DNA from 3 places in the Novosphingobium sp. HR1a genome. Region 2 is predicted to be linked to each of the others. Evidence: riboswitches for the same ligand, from Rfam matches in the RefSeq annotation. Region 2 holds a riboswitch; each other region holds the start of a gene.
The links. A riboswitch is a leader RNA that binds a small molecule or an ion and turns the genes downstream of it on or off. The one in region 2 is predicted to bind cobalamin.

Region 1 (4,240 bases), on a different contig from region 2:
TTCATGCCGTCTATAACGGACCTAGCGACAACCCGACCAAGTACCGCAATGTCGAACTCACGGCGACGCTCAGCTTCACGCTGGAACACAAGCCGGAATGATACTTGCGTCCGGCCGCTCGACCGTCATGGTCGGGCGGTTGGATCTCGTTTGCGTGCTTACCGGCGACAACCAGTGAGCATGGAGAATGTGGCATTGCGAGACGCTGGCGTCAGTGGCCATCCTTGCCCAGACGCGCATCTTCTTCGCGCCAGTCGCAAATGACCTGAGGAGCGCCCAGCAGGCGCTCAACCTGCGATACCGAATAGGTCGGCACCGATACGATCTGCCCCTTACGGATACTCACGGATCCACTGGGGGTAAGACGACCGTCCTTGGTCCAGCGCACGCGTTCCTTGTTGGTGAGCGGCAGCACCGCAAGAAGTTCCTTAGGCGTAAGCGGTCGTTTGGCCAGTTCGACCAGACGGCCCATCAGATCAGCCAGATCGACTGAATCGGGTCCGCAGTCAGGCGCCAAGATGACGAACGCCTCGTTCAGCGCACGCCACTCGATCCGCGCACGCGGCCAGAACGCGGCACGTACGAAACGCTTCGCCTGCCCCCTTCGCAAACCCAAGGCAACATGATCCTCAAAACATCGCCCGAAGGACAGTCGCCATCCATCGCCGTCCACGCGCCAGCGCAGTTCTGCAGATATGCGGGCGAGACGAGAGTGTGCAGGCGCGTACCCACAGTAACCGCCATGGGGGGACAGTTGCATTGCGGCAGACATGGCAGTCGAACGAACCCTTGACGGAGAAGACCCGCACGTCGTTGAGCGGCGGCCTGATGCCCGGTCACCTGCACGGCGTCCCCGGTCACGTCTGCTCCATGGACTTGAGGATCACCGCTGTGACGGCGAACCTGCTTGAGCATTTCCAGATCTTGCCAATCAGCAATGCCGCAGCGGCGACCGCGATGTTCAGATCAAGAAACCATCATAGTTTTGCAGGTTCTCGAGGAGCTTTCCAGCCTTTCCTCACGTGTACCGCTCCTCGGCCAAGTACGAGCGCGGACTGCGTCGCTGACGGAATAGCCTCACATCGAAACCATCATATAAAGATATCTTTATATGATGGTTGACAGTTGGCTGGCGATGGTGTTGAGAGAGCGTGTCGAGGTTCCCCGCTTCAGGCATGACGGCGGGGCTAAGACGGGAAGCCGGTGGTGCCCTTCGGGGCAGAGTCCGGCGCTGCCCCCGCAACTGTAAGTGGCGAGTGGCGGTTCCATTTCGTGTCACTGAGCCTTGCACAAGGCTCGGGAAGGCCGGAACCGCCGCAATGACCCGCAAGCCAGGAGACCTGCCTTCGGCGCCATAACGTTCCTCGGACGGGGGTTCCTCCGGTGGATCGCGCTTGAAGCGTGGCCCGCAGTCTATCCGCCGTGTGGGCCGCTCCTACTTTGCGCGTTCTTCCTTCGATCCTTCCGCCCGGCCAAAGCAGGTGATCGGTCGATGTTTGCAATCCTGTCCCGCCCCTTCGCAAATCGACGAATGCGCCCGCGCGCCGTGTCATCGGGCTGAGCCCCGCCTGACGCGGCGCGCCGCAAATCCAGACCCATTCCCGAACCACAACGACGGACGGCGTTCGCGCCGGACCGCAGGACACCGTGCATGCCCGCAACACACGCCAACCCGACATTCCCACGCCCTCGCCTCACCCGTATCGCTTCCGGCGCGCCGCTGGCGCCCACGATCAGGCGATCTTCAGGACAACCGGCCATGACAGACGACGATCTCACATTCTCCATCAGCAGCATTCGCTTCGACGAGAATTATCGCCCCTCCGACAACACGCGGATCACGACGAACTTCGCCAATCTGGCCAGAGGCGAGCACCGCCAGGAAAACCTGCAGGCTGCCCTCAGGATGATCGACAACCGCTGCAACGATCTGGCGGATTGGGACAATCCCGAGGGTGACCGCTACCGGGTCGAGCTCGATATCGTCTCGGTCGAGATGCATGTTGCTGCGGGCGATGGCGGCGATGCCTTCCCGATGATCGAGATCCTGAAGCCGAGCATCATCGACCGAAAGACCGATACGTGCATCGCCGGGATCGCCGGGAACAATTTCTCGTCCTACGTGCGCGATTACGACTTCAGCGTGCTGCTGGCCGAGCATAACAAGGGACGGTCTACGTTCGCGACGCCGGAGGGCTTCGGCGATCTGCACGGCAACCTGTTCCGGCACTTCCTGGCCTCGCCTACATACCGGGACAATTTCGCGAAGCCTCCGGTCATCTGCCTGAGTGTCTCGAGCAGCCAGACCTACCATCGCACGGAAAACCGCCACCCGATCCTGGGGATCGAGTACCGGCAGAGCGCGTTCTCCTCCACCGACGAATACTTCGCGAAGATGGGCCTGCAGGCGCGCTACTTCATGCCTCGGGGCAGTGTCGCGCCGATGGCGTTCTATTTCACCGGCGATCTGGCAAGCGATTACACCAGCCTCGAACTGATCGGCACGATCAGCACGATGGAATCGTTCCAGAGGATCTACCGGCCCGAAATCTACAACGCCAATTCGGCTGCGGGGAAATGCTTCCGGCCCAGCCTGAACCATCAGGACTTCTCGTCCACCCGGATCGTCTACGACCGCGAAGAGCGCAGCCGCCTCGCCATCGAGCAGGGCCGGTTTGCGCAAGAGCACTTCATCCGGCCGTACCAGGCCGATCTGGACCGCTGGTCCGCCGGCTACGCCGCCAGCCACATCCTTTGACAAGACAGCACACAAGGTCATCCAACATGAAAACACTGTTGCCCACTTTGACCGCTGGCAGTCTGCCCAAGCCCTCTTGGCTGGCCGAGCCCGAGAAACTCTGGTCGCCCTGGAAGCTGGAAGGCGAGGAACTGGTCGCCGGCAAGCACGATGCGCTGCGCCTGGCCGTGGACGATCAGCGGCAGGCCGGGATCGACATCGTCGGCGATGGCGAACAGACCCGCCAGCACTTCGTTACGACATTCATCGAGCACCTGAGCGGCGTCGATTTCGAGAAGCGTGAGACGGTCAGGATCCGCAATCGCTACGATGCGAGCGTGCCTACGGTCGTCGGCGCGGTCGCCCGCCCGCAGCCGGTCTTCGTCGATGATGCCCGGTATCTGCGCACGCAGACCGATCAGCCCATCAAATGGACGCTGCCCGGCCCGATGACGATGATCGATACGCTCTACGATGCCCATTACCGCAGCCGGGAAAAGCTGGCCTGGGAATTCGCCACGATCCTCAACCAGGAGGCCAGGGAACTGGAGGCGGCAGGCATCGACATTATCCAGTTCGACGAGCCCGCGTTCAACGTCTTCTTCGAAGAGGCCAACGACTGGGGGATCGCCACGCTGGAGAGGGCTGCCGAAGGGCTGAAATGCGAAACGGCGGTCCACATCTGCTACGGGTACGGCATCAAGGCGAACACCGACTGGAAGAAGACCCTGGGGGCGGAATGGCGGCAGTACGAACAGACCTTCCCGAATCTCCAAAAGTCGAAGATCGATATCGTATCGCTAGAATGCCATCACTCGCGGGTTCCGTTGGACCTCATCGAACTGATCCGCGGGAAGAAGGTCATGGTCGGGGCCATCGATGTGGCCAGCGACACCATCGAAACGCCCGAAGAGGTGGCCGATACCCTGCGCAGGGCCCTGCAGTTCGTGGAAGCTGACAAGCTCTACCCGTCCACCAACTGCGGCATGGCCCCGCTGCCCCGCGCCGTGGCTCGAGGCAAACTGAACGCGCTTGGCGCTGGCGCGCGGATCGTCAGAGAGGAACTCGCCGGCTGAACGAGCCGCAGGGCTCGTCCGGGAACCGGACGGGCTCTGACAAGGCTCCTTGGCGTTGGACCCACTACGAATTCGCAACATTCGCGGGTTTGCACGGAAGGCCTTCGCAACCTTCCCGCTTTCAGGGGTTTGTCCCGCGCCCGGCGCGTGGTTGGCTGTCTTCGCAAAGGAGATACCACCATGCCCACTGCCCATGCCCTGCCCGCGGACACCCCATCGACCCGGCTGTGCGAAATGGTCTTTCCCGAACAGGCCAACCACTATGGCACGCTGTTCGGTGGCACTGCGCTCAGCCTGCTGGGCAAGGCTGCCTTCATCGCCGCAAGCCGCCATGCCCGCGCGGCGGTGGTGATGCGAACCTCGGAAAAGATCGAGTTCCGCCACCCGGTCCGAGTCGGACAACTCGTCGAACTGCACGCCTACGTCG
Region 2 (4,240 bases):
CATCGAAGGGTGGGCTGTTCACGGCCAGCGGTCCCGGATCAAATCCGGGACGACGAGAGAATATGGAGAGCGACCTGTGAACTGGTGGACCATCGACGAAACCCATGACCCTGCGCGCAAAAGCTGGGTCGAAAGCGCCGACGGCCACCGCGACTTCCCGGTCCAGAACCTGCCCTTCGGTGTGTTCTCGATGGCTGAAACGCCGGGAACTCGGATCGGCGTGGCAATCGGCGACCGGATTCTCGACCTCGGCGCGCTGGCGGCGGCAGGACTCATCCCGCTGAACCTCGCCGAAATCTGCAGCGACGCCAGCATGGCCCGCCTGCTGGCCATTCCCGCGCAAGACCGCCGCGCCCTGCGCCATGCCCTCTCCGACCTGCTCTGCGACGAAGCCAGGCGGCCGGTAATCGACCCCCTGCTGCACCCGGTCGAAGCCTGCATGCTTCACCTGCCCACGCGCATCGGCGACTACACCGACTTCTATGTCGGCATTCATCACGCCAACAACATCGGCCGCCAGTTCCGCCCGGACAACCCGCTGCTGCCCAACTACAAGCACGTGCCGATCGGCTACCACGGCCGCGCGTCCTCGATCCGTCCCTCGGGTGTTCCGGTCGTGCGCCCCACCGGCCAGCGCAAGCCGCCCGAGGCCGATGCGCCGATCTTCGCGCCGACTGCAAGGCTCGACTACGAACTGGAAATGGGCGTCTGGATCGGCCGCGGCAACGACCTCGGCGAGCCTGTTCCGATCACCGATGCTGCGCAGCATATCGCCGGTTTTTGCCTGCTCAACGACTGGTCCGCGCGCGATGTGCAGGGGTGGGAATACCAGCCGCTCGGCCCGTTCCTGTCGAAGAACTTCCACTCGACGATTTCGCCATGGGTCGTCACGCCCGAAGCCCTCGCGCCCTTCCGCGCGGCCCAGCCGCCCCGACCGGAAGGCGACCCGCAGCCCCTGCCCTATCTGTCTGACGCGGATGATCAGGCCCACGGCGCGCTGGGCGTCATGCTGCAGGTCCACCTGACCACGCAGGCCATGCGCAAGGCCGGGCTTCCGCCCCATCGCCTCAGCCACGGCCCGGCGACCAACATGTACTGGACGGTGAACCAGATGGTCGCGCACCATGCATCCAACGGCTGCAACCTGACGCCCGGCGACCTGCTCGGCACCGGCACGATTTCCGCTCCCGAGCGAGAGGGTTTCGGCAGCCTCATGGAATTGTCGCAGGGCGACAAGTCGCCCCTCACCTTGGCCAGTGGCGAGACCCGCACGTTCCTGGAGGACGGCGACGAAATCTCCATCACCGCCACCGCCGCCGCTGACGGCTTCGTTTCCATCGGTTTCGGAGAATGCCGCGCCCGCATCCTTCCGGCACGCTGAAACCAACACTTGCGCCCACCCCTGCCTCCCGGTATCCGCCGGGAACAAGATCGCGCCGGTGCCCCGCAAGGGGCTTAAAAGGGAAGGCGGTGGGAACGGTTCGCCGTTCGAATCCGCAGCTGTCCCTGCAACTGTAAGCGGCGAGCGCGATGCACATCGCCTGTCCCCAGCGGGACGGGCAGCCACTGAGGCCGGACGCTGCGACATGCGAGGCTTCGGGAAGGCCGTGCATCAAGCTGTGACCCGCGAGCCAGGAGACCTGCCGGCGTCTGGTCGCTCTTGCCTTGGTCCAGGGGATGGCCGCGGCACGGTTCACCGTCTGAGCGACGACACGCATGCGGCCCGGGGCCGCGGCGGAGCAGGTCGCCGGGCGTCTTCGCGCCTGTCCGTCGCCCCTGCCCCGCGCCGGCGCGAAAGCGCCGGTACGCCCCGCCGCGAGAAGTCGCCGGCGCGGGAGTTGAGAGCCTTGAGCAAAGTACCCACCACCGTCATCACCGGCTTCCTCGGCGCCGGCAAGACCACGCTGATCCGCCACCTGCTGCAGAACGCGAAGGGCCGCCGCCTCGCCCTCGTCATCAACGAGTTCGGCGACGTTGGCGTCGACAGCGAACTGGTCAAGGGCTGCAACGACGAGGCCTGCCCCGAGGACGATATCCTCGAACTCGCCAACGGCTGCATCTGCTGCACCGTGGCCGACGACTTCCTGCCGACGATGCAGAAGCTGCTCGACCGCGAGACGCCGCCCGACCACATCATCATCGAGACGTCGGGCCTCGCGCTGCCCAAGCCACTGGTCAAGGCCTTCCAGTGGCCGGACATCCGCACCCGCGCGACAGTGGACGGCGTGATCGCCCTGATCGACGCCGATGCCGTCGCCGCCGGTCGCTTCGCCACCGATGAAGAGGCACTCGCCGCCGCCCGCGCCGCCGATCCCAACCTCGACCACGACAGCCCGCTCGAGGAACTGTTCGAGGAACAGTTGGGCTGCGCCGACATGGTCGTTCTCAACAAGACCGACCTCGTCGATGCGGACGTACTGGCCGAAGTGGAAAAGACCGTCGCCGCCGAGACGCGCCCGGGCGTCAAGATCGTGCGCGCGGACCACGGCGCGGTGGATATCGCCGCGCTGCTCGGCATCGTCGCGGCGGCCGAGGACGACCTCGACAGCCGCAAGTCGCACATCGACGGCCTGGCCGACGATCACGACCATGACGACTTCGACACCTTCATCCTGAACGGCGGCGAAATCGCGGACCTCGACGCGCTGCTGGCGGGCCTCAGGGAGCAGATCGCCGCGCATGACGTGCTGCGCGTGAAGGGCATGGTGGCGCTGGCGGGCAAGCCCAGCCGCCTCGTCCTGCAGGGCGTCGGCCCGCGCATCCAGCACTTCTTCGACCGCGCGTGGAAGCTCGAAGAACCGCGCCGCACGCAGCTGGTGGTTATCGGCCAGAAGGGGCTGGACCGCGCGGCCATCGAAGCCGCGCTGGCGGGTGTGCTAGGTTCGGTCCCGGCGTAAGCACAACCATGTACCCCAACCTTCGTCATTGCGAGCGTAGCGCGGCAATCCAGAGCCGCGCAAACCGCCCTGGATTGCTTCGCTGCGCTCGCAATGACGAGCGGTGGGGAGGCGAACCGGCGTTGAACGAAGATCTGCGGCTTCCCCCCCTCCTCCGTCATTGCGAACCCGCGCAGCGGGTGAAGCAATCCAGGGCGGTTCGCACTGCCGTCAGCCCGGCGAGCGCCGCCTGATGCACCTGCTTTCCGCCACCCCGGGCACGATCTCCAACGGCGAGGAGGCGATCGACCTCGACCAGCCGCCGGGCGACGTCGTCATCCTGACGGTGGCGGACAGCGAACTCGCCTGCTTCGCCAAAGCGGCGGCAGGGCTGCCGGAGGGCGCGCCGAGCGTCCGCCTCGCCAACCTGCTGCAGTTGCGGCACCCCTACTCGGTCGATCTCTACGTCGAGAAGGTGATCGCCCACGCAAAATTCGTCTGCGTGGTGCTGCTCGGCGGCAAGAGCTACTGGCCCTACGGCATCGACGAGATCGCCCTGATCGCCCGCGAGAAGGGCATCGCCTTCGCCGCCATCGCCGACGGGCGCGAGGATGATCCGACGCTGACGGTCGCCTCCACCCTCCCCGCCGAGACGGTCGAGCACCTCCGCGACTATCTGCGGCAGGGCGGCAGCGCGAATGCCCTGTCGTTCCTCCGCACCGCCGCGCGGCTGATCGGCGAGGACTGCGGCCAGCCGGACGACCCGGTGCCGGTGGCCGACGCGGGGCTCTATCTGCAAGGCGTGGACCGGCCGAGCTTGGCCGACTTGCGCGCCTCATGGCGTCCCGACGGCCCTGTCGTACTGCTGGTATTCTACCGCGCGCTGATGATCGCGGGCACGCTCGACGCCGTGGACGCGATGGTCGCCGCATTGCAAATGCGCGGGTTCAACGTCGCCGCCGTCCATGTCCGGGCGCTGCGAGAGCCTTTCGCGATCGACTGGCTCGGCGGCCTGATGACCGAGATTGCGCCCGACGTGATCGTCAATGCCACCAGCTTCGCCTCCTCTTCCTCGGGCGAGCCGCGCGTCGGCGGGGTGCTCGAACGCGCCGACTGCCCGATCCTGCAGGTCGCCTTCGCGGGTGTCGAGGAGGCCGACTGGCAGGCCGCCGCACGCGGCCTCGGCCCACGCGATCTGGCGATGAACGTGGCGCTGCCCGAACTCGACGGCCGCCTGTTCACCCGCGCCGTCGCCTTCAAGGCGGCCGAACGCTTCGACGACGTGACGAAGTGCGGCATCGTCGTCCCCCGCGTCGCGCCGGACCGGGTGGCCTTCGTCGCCCACCTCGCCGCCAACTGGGCGA
Region 3 (4,240 bases), on a different contig from region 2:
ACTACTGCGCGTGGGCGGTCTTTCGGCGCTCAATTCGGTGCAGACGAACCTCGTCATCGCCGGGACCACGGCGCTCGTCGCCTCGGGCGCGGGGCTCGCCGCCGTGGCCGGGTACGGGACCGGGGTGCGCCTGGAGTACCTGCTGATCCCGCTCGTGTTCGGGATCGGCGCGCCGCTGATTGCGCTCGTCGCCACCAATCTGGGAGCGGGACAGGTCGCCCGCGCACGGCGTATCGCGCTGACGGGGGCGGCCTTGGCATTCATGGCGTCGGAGACGGTCGGTCTCGTCGCGGCAGCTTTTCCGGCGGCGTGGATGGGCCTGTTCACGCATGACCCGCAGATCGTGCGCCTCGGCAGTTCCTACCTGCGCCTGGTCGGGCCGTTCTACGGCTTCTTCGGCGTCGGCCTTGCCCTCTATTTCGCGTCGCAGGCTGCCGGGCGATTGCGCTGGCCGATTGCGGGCGCCACCGCCCGGCTCATCGTGGCGGTGGGGGGAGGGTTCCTCGTCCTGCGTTACACCGGATCGCTCACGGCCCTGTTCGTGTGCATGAGCGTGGCGCTGGCGGCATACGGTCTCCTGGTTCTCATCCCCGTGGGACTGCGTCCCTGGGCAGGGGAGGAAGGCACCGGCGCAGATGGCGAAGCGGTCAGGGCATGAGCCCTGAGGGGGCTCTCGAACACCGGGAACATCCCGCGGATGTCCTGTCTCTCGTCGAGAAGCGATGGCTGCTCCGCATTGTCGATGCGCTTTCGAATGGGCCTCTTCGTTTCAGCGACATCCGGCGACGGCTGCCGCGCATCAGCGCGAAAATGCTGACGCTGCGCTTGACCGAGATGCACGCGCTCGCGCTCATCGAAATGGTGGTGCATTCTCGTTTGGAGGTGCGGGCCTACGAACTGACGATGCGTGGTCAGATGCTGCACAAGGTCTTGAGAGTCGTGCGAGAGCTGGAGCAGGGCGGCCTCGTCGTCGACCGGAGTTGTCGTATTCAAAGGAAGGGTACCTGAATGAAAGGGCCGTCAATGTGTCTCGACGCGCGAATATAGCTCGAGAAGGCTAAGTCTTGGAGGCGAGAGGGCTCCTCCGGTCGAGACGGTTGTCCGCCAGCGAAGTGCTAAGCCGCCAAGGGACAATTTTTGCCAAAGGTCGCCGGGCGAGGATGGCACCAGCCCTTCGGCCACGCGCCCATTTCTGCCGCTCGGCCACTTCGAGGAATGTCCTAAAAGCCGCCGTTCAACTATGCTGCTCGTTCACGCCTCAGCACGCGCTCCGCCCAAGCTCCGAAGGCGATACCGATCGTGGCCCACATCAGAAGCTGTGTGGCGATAGAAGCGATACGGAAGTTCCATAGCAGTGTGGCTGGGAAATCGCCCGGGACCTCGTTGATCGGGGGCAATAGCAATTGGCCCAGAGCGACGATTGCGATGTATAGCCCTGTCGCGAACAGTGTTGCGTCGAACCCGCGGCGGCCGCGAGCAAAGGTTGCCCGAGCCTTGCCGGCCATCACGGCCGCGCCGAGCGACAGGGCGATCATGGCGAAGTATGCGGCGGTGCGCAGCCCGACCGTTTCGTGTTTGCCGACAGCAGGCGGCGTCTGCGGGTATTTGAGCGCGGGCACGATCACGATGAGAAGAAACGCGAGGCCGGCGAGGAGCAGCGACAGGCTGCGTGGTCCGATCATGCCGAACCGCCCGTAGCCATAGGCAAAAACCAGAGAGAAGACACCTCCGACTGCAGCGCCATACAGCGCCAAAGCTGTCAGCAGCCCGGCACTCTTCTGTATGTCGCGGGACACCAGTTCCTCTTCCTCGCTGTCTCCCGCAGGCTCGCTCATATGGTGCGCCGCGTGAGCGGCGTGCGATTCCTCGTAGCCAATCGCGAGATCGATTTGCGGTTCGGCGAAAGCGCGCGCGAACAGCGTGGAGAGGAGCGCCGCGAGAATGCCGGCCAGCATTCCGCGCCACAACAGGTCCTTGGTCATGTGCCTGCGATCAGTGGCAGGGGAAGCCGAGAAGGTGACGCCCATCGTGGACGAACTCGTGTACATACATGCCCTTGAAGAGCGCGTAGGCGCCCTGCTCGGTGCTCACGAAATAGAGGAAGATGAGCGCCAGAAGCATGCCGAGTACGGCCCAGGGAGCGATGTCTGCGAGCGGAATGGCGCTGCGGCCCTGCACCGGGATGAAAGCGTCGTCGAAAAGCGCGGCGTTCGATGCCATGTCATGCTCCTTCAAGGGTCTCGCGCCCTGAAAACGGATTATCCCGGTTGAAGGTCTGGCTCTCGACGCCCTGCGAAGGCTTCGATTACAGTGGCGCGACCGCGCCGGAATTGCACCGGCTTCTTCAACCAGAAGGTTCGCGCCACTTAAGACCCGGCGAACCGTTCCGTCAACGCTTCCGGAGGTCACCCTGGCAACTTCGCTAATGCTGCTTTGCGCGAGCGCCACGGCATTCAGTCGCAGCGGCGGATTTGCAGGACCGCAAGACGGGCTGGACGAGGCTGGGCGACGCGATGCCGGCCGAATCGTGCTTCCGAGGAGATTTGGAGAAATCGCCTATTGCAGTCCCGCCGTGTCGGCGCAGCAAACGGCACAGGCGATGGGCTGCACGACGCAGATTGAGCCGCTGCTTGCCGACCTCGACAACGGTGAGTGGTCGGGATTGTCATTCGCTGCAATCGAGGAAGCAGAACCCGGGGCGCTCATGGCATGGCTGCAAGCCCCCGAAGGCGGCGCGAAAGGCGGCGAATCGCTTGATGCTGCCTGCGCGCGCATCGCGCCCTGGCTCGACCGTCTCGCCGAACAGAATACGCCAGTCCTTGCCGTTACGCATCCGATGCTCGTGCGCGCCATTCTTGCACAGACGCTTGGCCTTCCGGTAGCGACAACGCTGTCGATCGATCTGGCGCCGCTTTGCCGTGTCATGCTGTCTTTCAATGGCGAATGGCGGCTGCAATCGCTGGGCGCAGGATCTGCTATTGCGAATTGAGATCAATGCGGATAACGCCCGCCGTGTTCGGTTGCTTCGGCAGCCGGTCTGATCGCATCGGTGCCTTGAGAAAGGCTTAAAAGGGAACGCGGTGAGGATGGGCCGATACCCTCGGCTCGCCCGAATCCGAGGCTGTCCCTGCAACTGTGAGCGGCGAGCGCGATGTACATGTGCGGACGGGCAAGGCTCGTGCCGCCAGCCACTGGGCCGGACGCTAACTCCTGCGAGGCCTGGGAAGGCCGTGCATCAAGCTGTGACCCGCAAGCCAGGAGACCTGCCGAAGCACCGGTCGCTCTTGCCTGATCCAGGGGATGGTCTCGGCACGGTTAGTTTTCTCCGTCTGAGCGACGAGAATGCGGCGGGGGGCCGCATCGGTGTCGTGCGTCGGCCGCCTTTTTGGGGTGTCCGGCTGCCGTGCGCGCCGACCGTTCGCGCGGAAGCCTCCTGCCCGGTGTTGCCTGGCGCCCCGGGGGGAATGACTTGAAACCGACGACCAAGGCCGGACTGCTTGCCGGCGCATTCGCGCTGATGCCGGTCCCGATGCTGGCTCATGCCGCCGAAACCGATAACGCCGACGATCCGATCGTCGTCACCGGCAAGGGCGGCGCCTACAACGCCACCCGCTCGAACAGCGCGACACGCACCGACACGCCGCTCCTCGAAGTGCCGCAGTCGGTGACGGTACTGACCCGGCAGGTCGTGGAGGACCTTCAGGCCAACCGCGTCGAGGACGTACTGGCCTATGCGGGCGGCATCACGCGCGGCAACAACTTCGGCGGCACCGGCCTGACCGACTACAACCTGCGTGGCTTCACCCCATCTGAGTATTTCCGCAACGGTTTCCCGATGAACCGCGGCTATCCGCCTGCGCCCGATTCGATCGCGGTGGAGCGCGTGGACGTGCTGCGCGGCCCGGCCGCCCTGCTTTACGGCCGCGGCGATCCGGGTGGCACCTTCAACATCGTCTCGCGCGTGCCTTCGGATCGGACGGCGCAGACTGTCAGCGGCCGGATCGACAGCTTCGGCGGATGGCGCGGCACCGTGGATGCCACCGGCCCTGTCGATAGCGGTCGGACCGTACGCTATCGCCTTGGCGCGGCGGTGGAAGGCGGTGACACCTTCCGCGACCATGTCCAGTCCGACCGCATCGTGGTTGCCCCTGTGGTCGCCTGGGATGCCTCCTCTGACCTGACCTTCACGCTTGGCGGCGAATTGGTGCAGGTTAAGACACCGCTCGATCGCGGCAATCCC

Region 1: it holds a riboswitch for cobalamin, as region 2 does, so the genes downstream of both, HWN72_RS21030 (DUF1852 domain-containing protein) here and cobW (cobalamin biosynthesis protein CobW) in region 2, are expected to answer to the same signal.
Region 3: it holds a riboswitch for cobalamin, as region 2 does, so the genes downstream of both, HWN72_RS21005 (CbtB-domain containing protein) here and cobW (cobalamin biosynthesis protein CobW) in region 2, are expected to answer to the same signal.

The regions. Positions count from the first base shown of each region.
Region 1 is NZ_JABXWS010000077.1:81,271-85,510, forward strand. It holds gene HWN72_RS21020 (DUF4198 domain-containing protein) at 1-101, shown strand, start outside; gene HWN72_RS21025 (hypothetical protein) at 212-673, opposite strand; cobalamin riboswitch at 1,141-1,363, shown strand; gene HWN72_RS21030 (DUF1852 domain-containing protein) at 1,760-2,758, shown strand; gene HWN72_RS21035 (methionine synthase) at 2,785-3,813, shown strand; gene HWN72_RS21040 (acyl-CoA thioesterase) at 3,994-4,240, shown strand, end outside.
Region 2 is NZ_JABXWS010000040.1:6,941-11,180, forward strand. It holds gene fahA (fumarylacetoacetase) at 77-1,381, shown strand; cobalamin riboswitch at 1,421-1,663, shown strand; gene cobW (cobalamin biosynthesis protein CobW) at 1,848-2,897, shown strand; gene cobN (cobaltochelatase subunit CobN) at 3,130-4,240, shown strand, end outside.
Region 3 is NZ_JABXWS010000077.1:74,982-79,221, forward strand. It holds gene HWN72_RS20990 (MATE family efflux transporter) at 1-658, shown strand, start outside; gene HWN72_RS20995 (helix-turn-helix domain-containing protein) at 655-1,008, shown strand; gene HWN72_RS21000 (CbtA family protein) at 1,239-1,982, opposite strand; gene HWN72_RS21005 (CbtB-domain containing protein) at 1,993-2,220, opposite strand; cobalamin riboswitch at 2,254-2,385, opposite strand; gene HWN72_RS21010 (histidine phosphatase family protein) at 2,426-2,989, shown strand; cobalamin riboswitch at 3,031-3,286, shown strand; gene HWN72_RS21015 (TonB-dependent siderophore receptor) at 3,470-4,240, shown strand, end outside.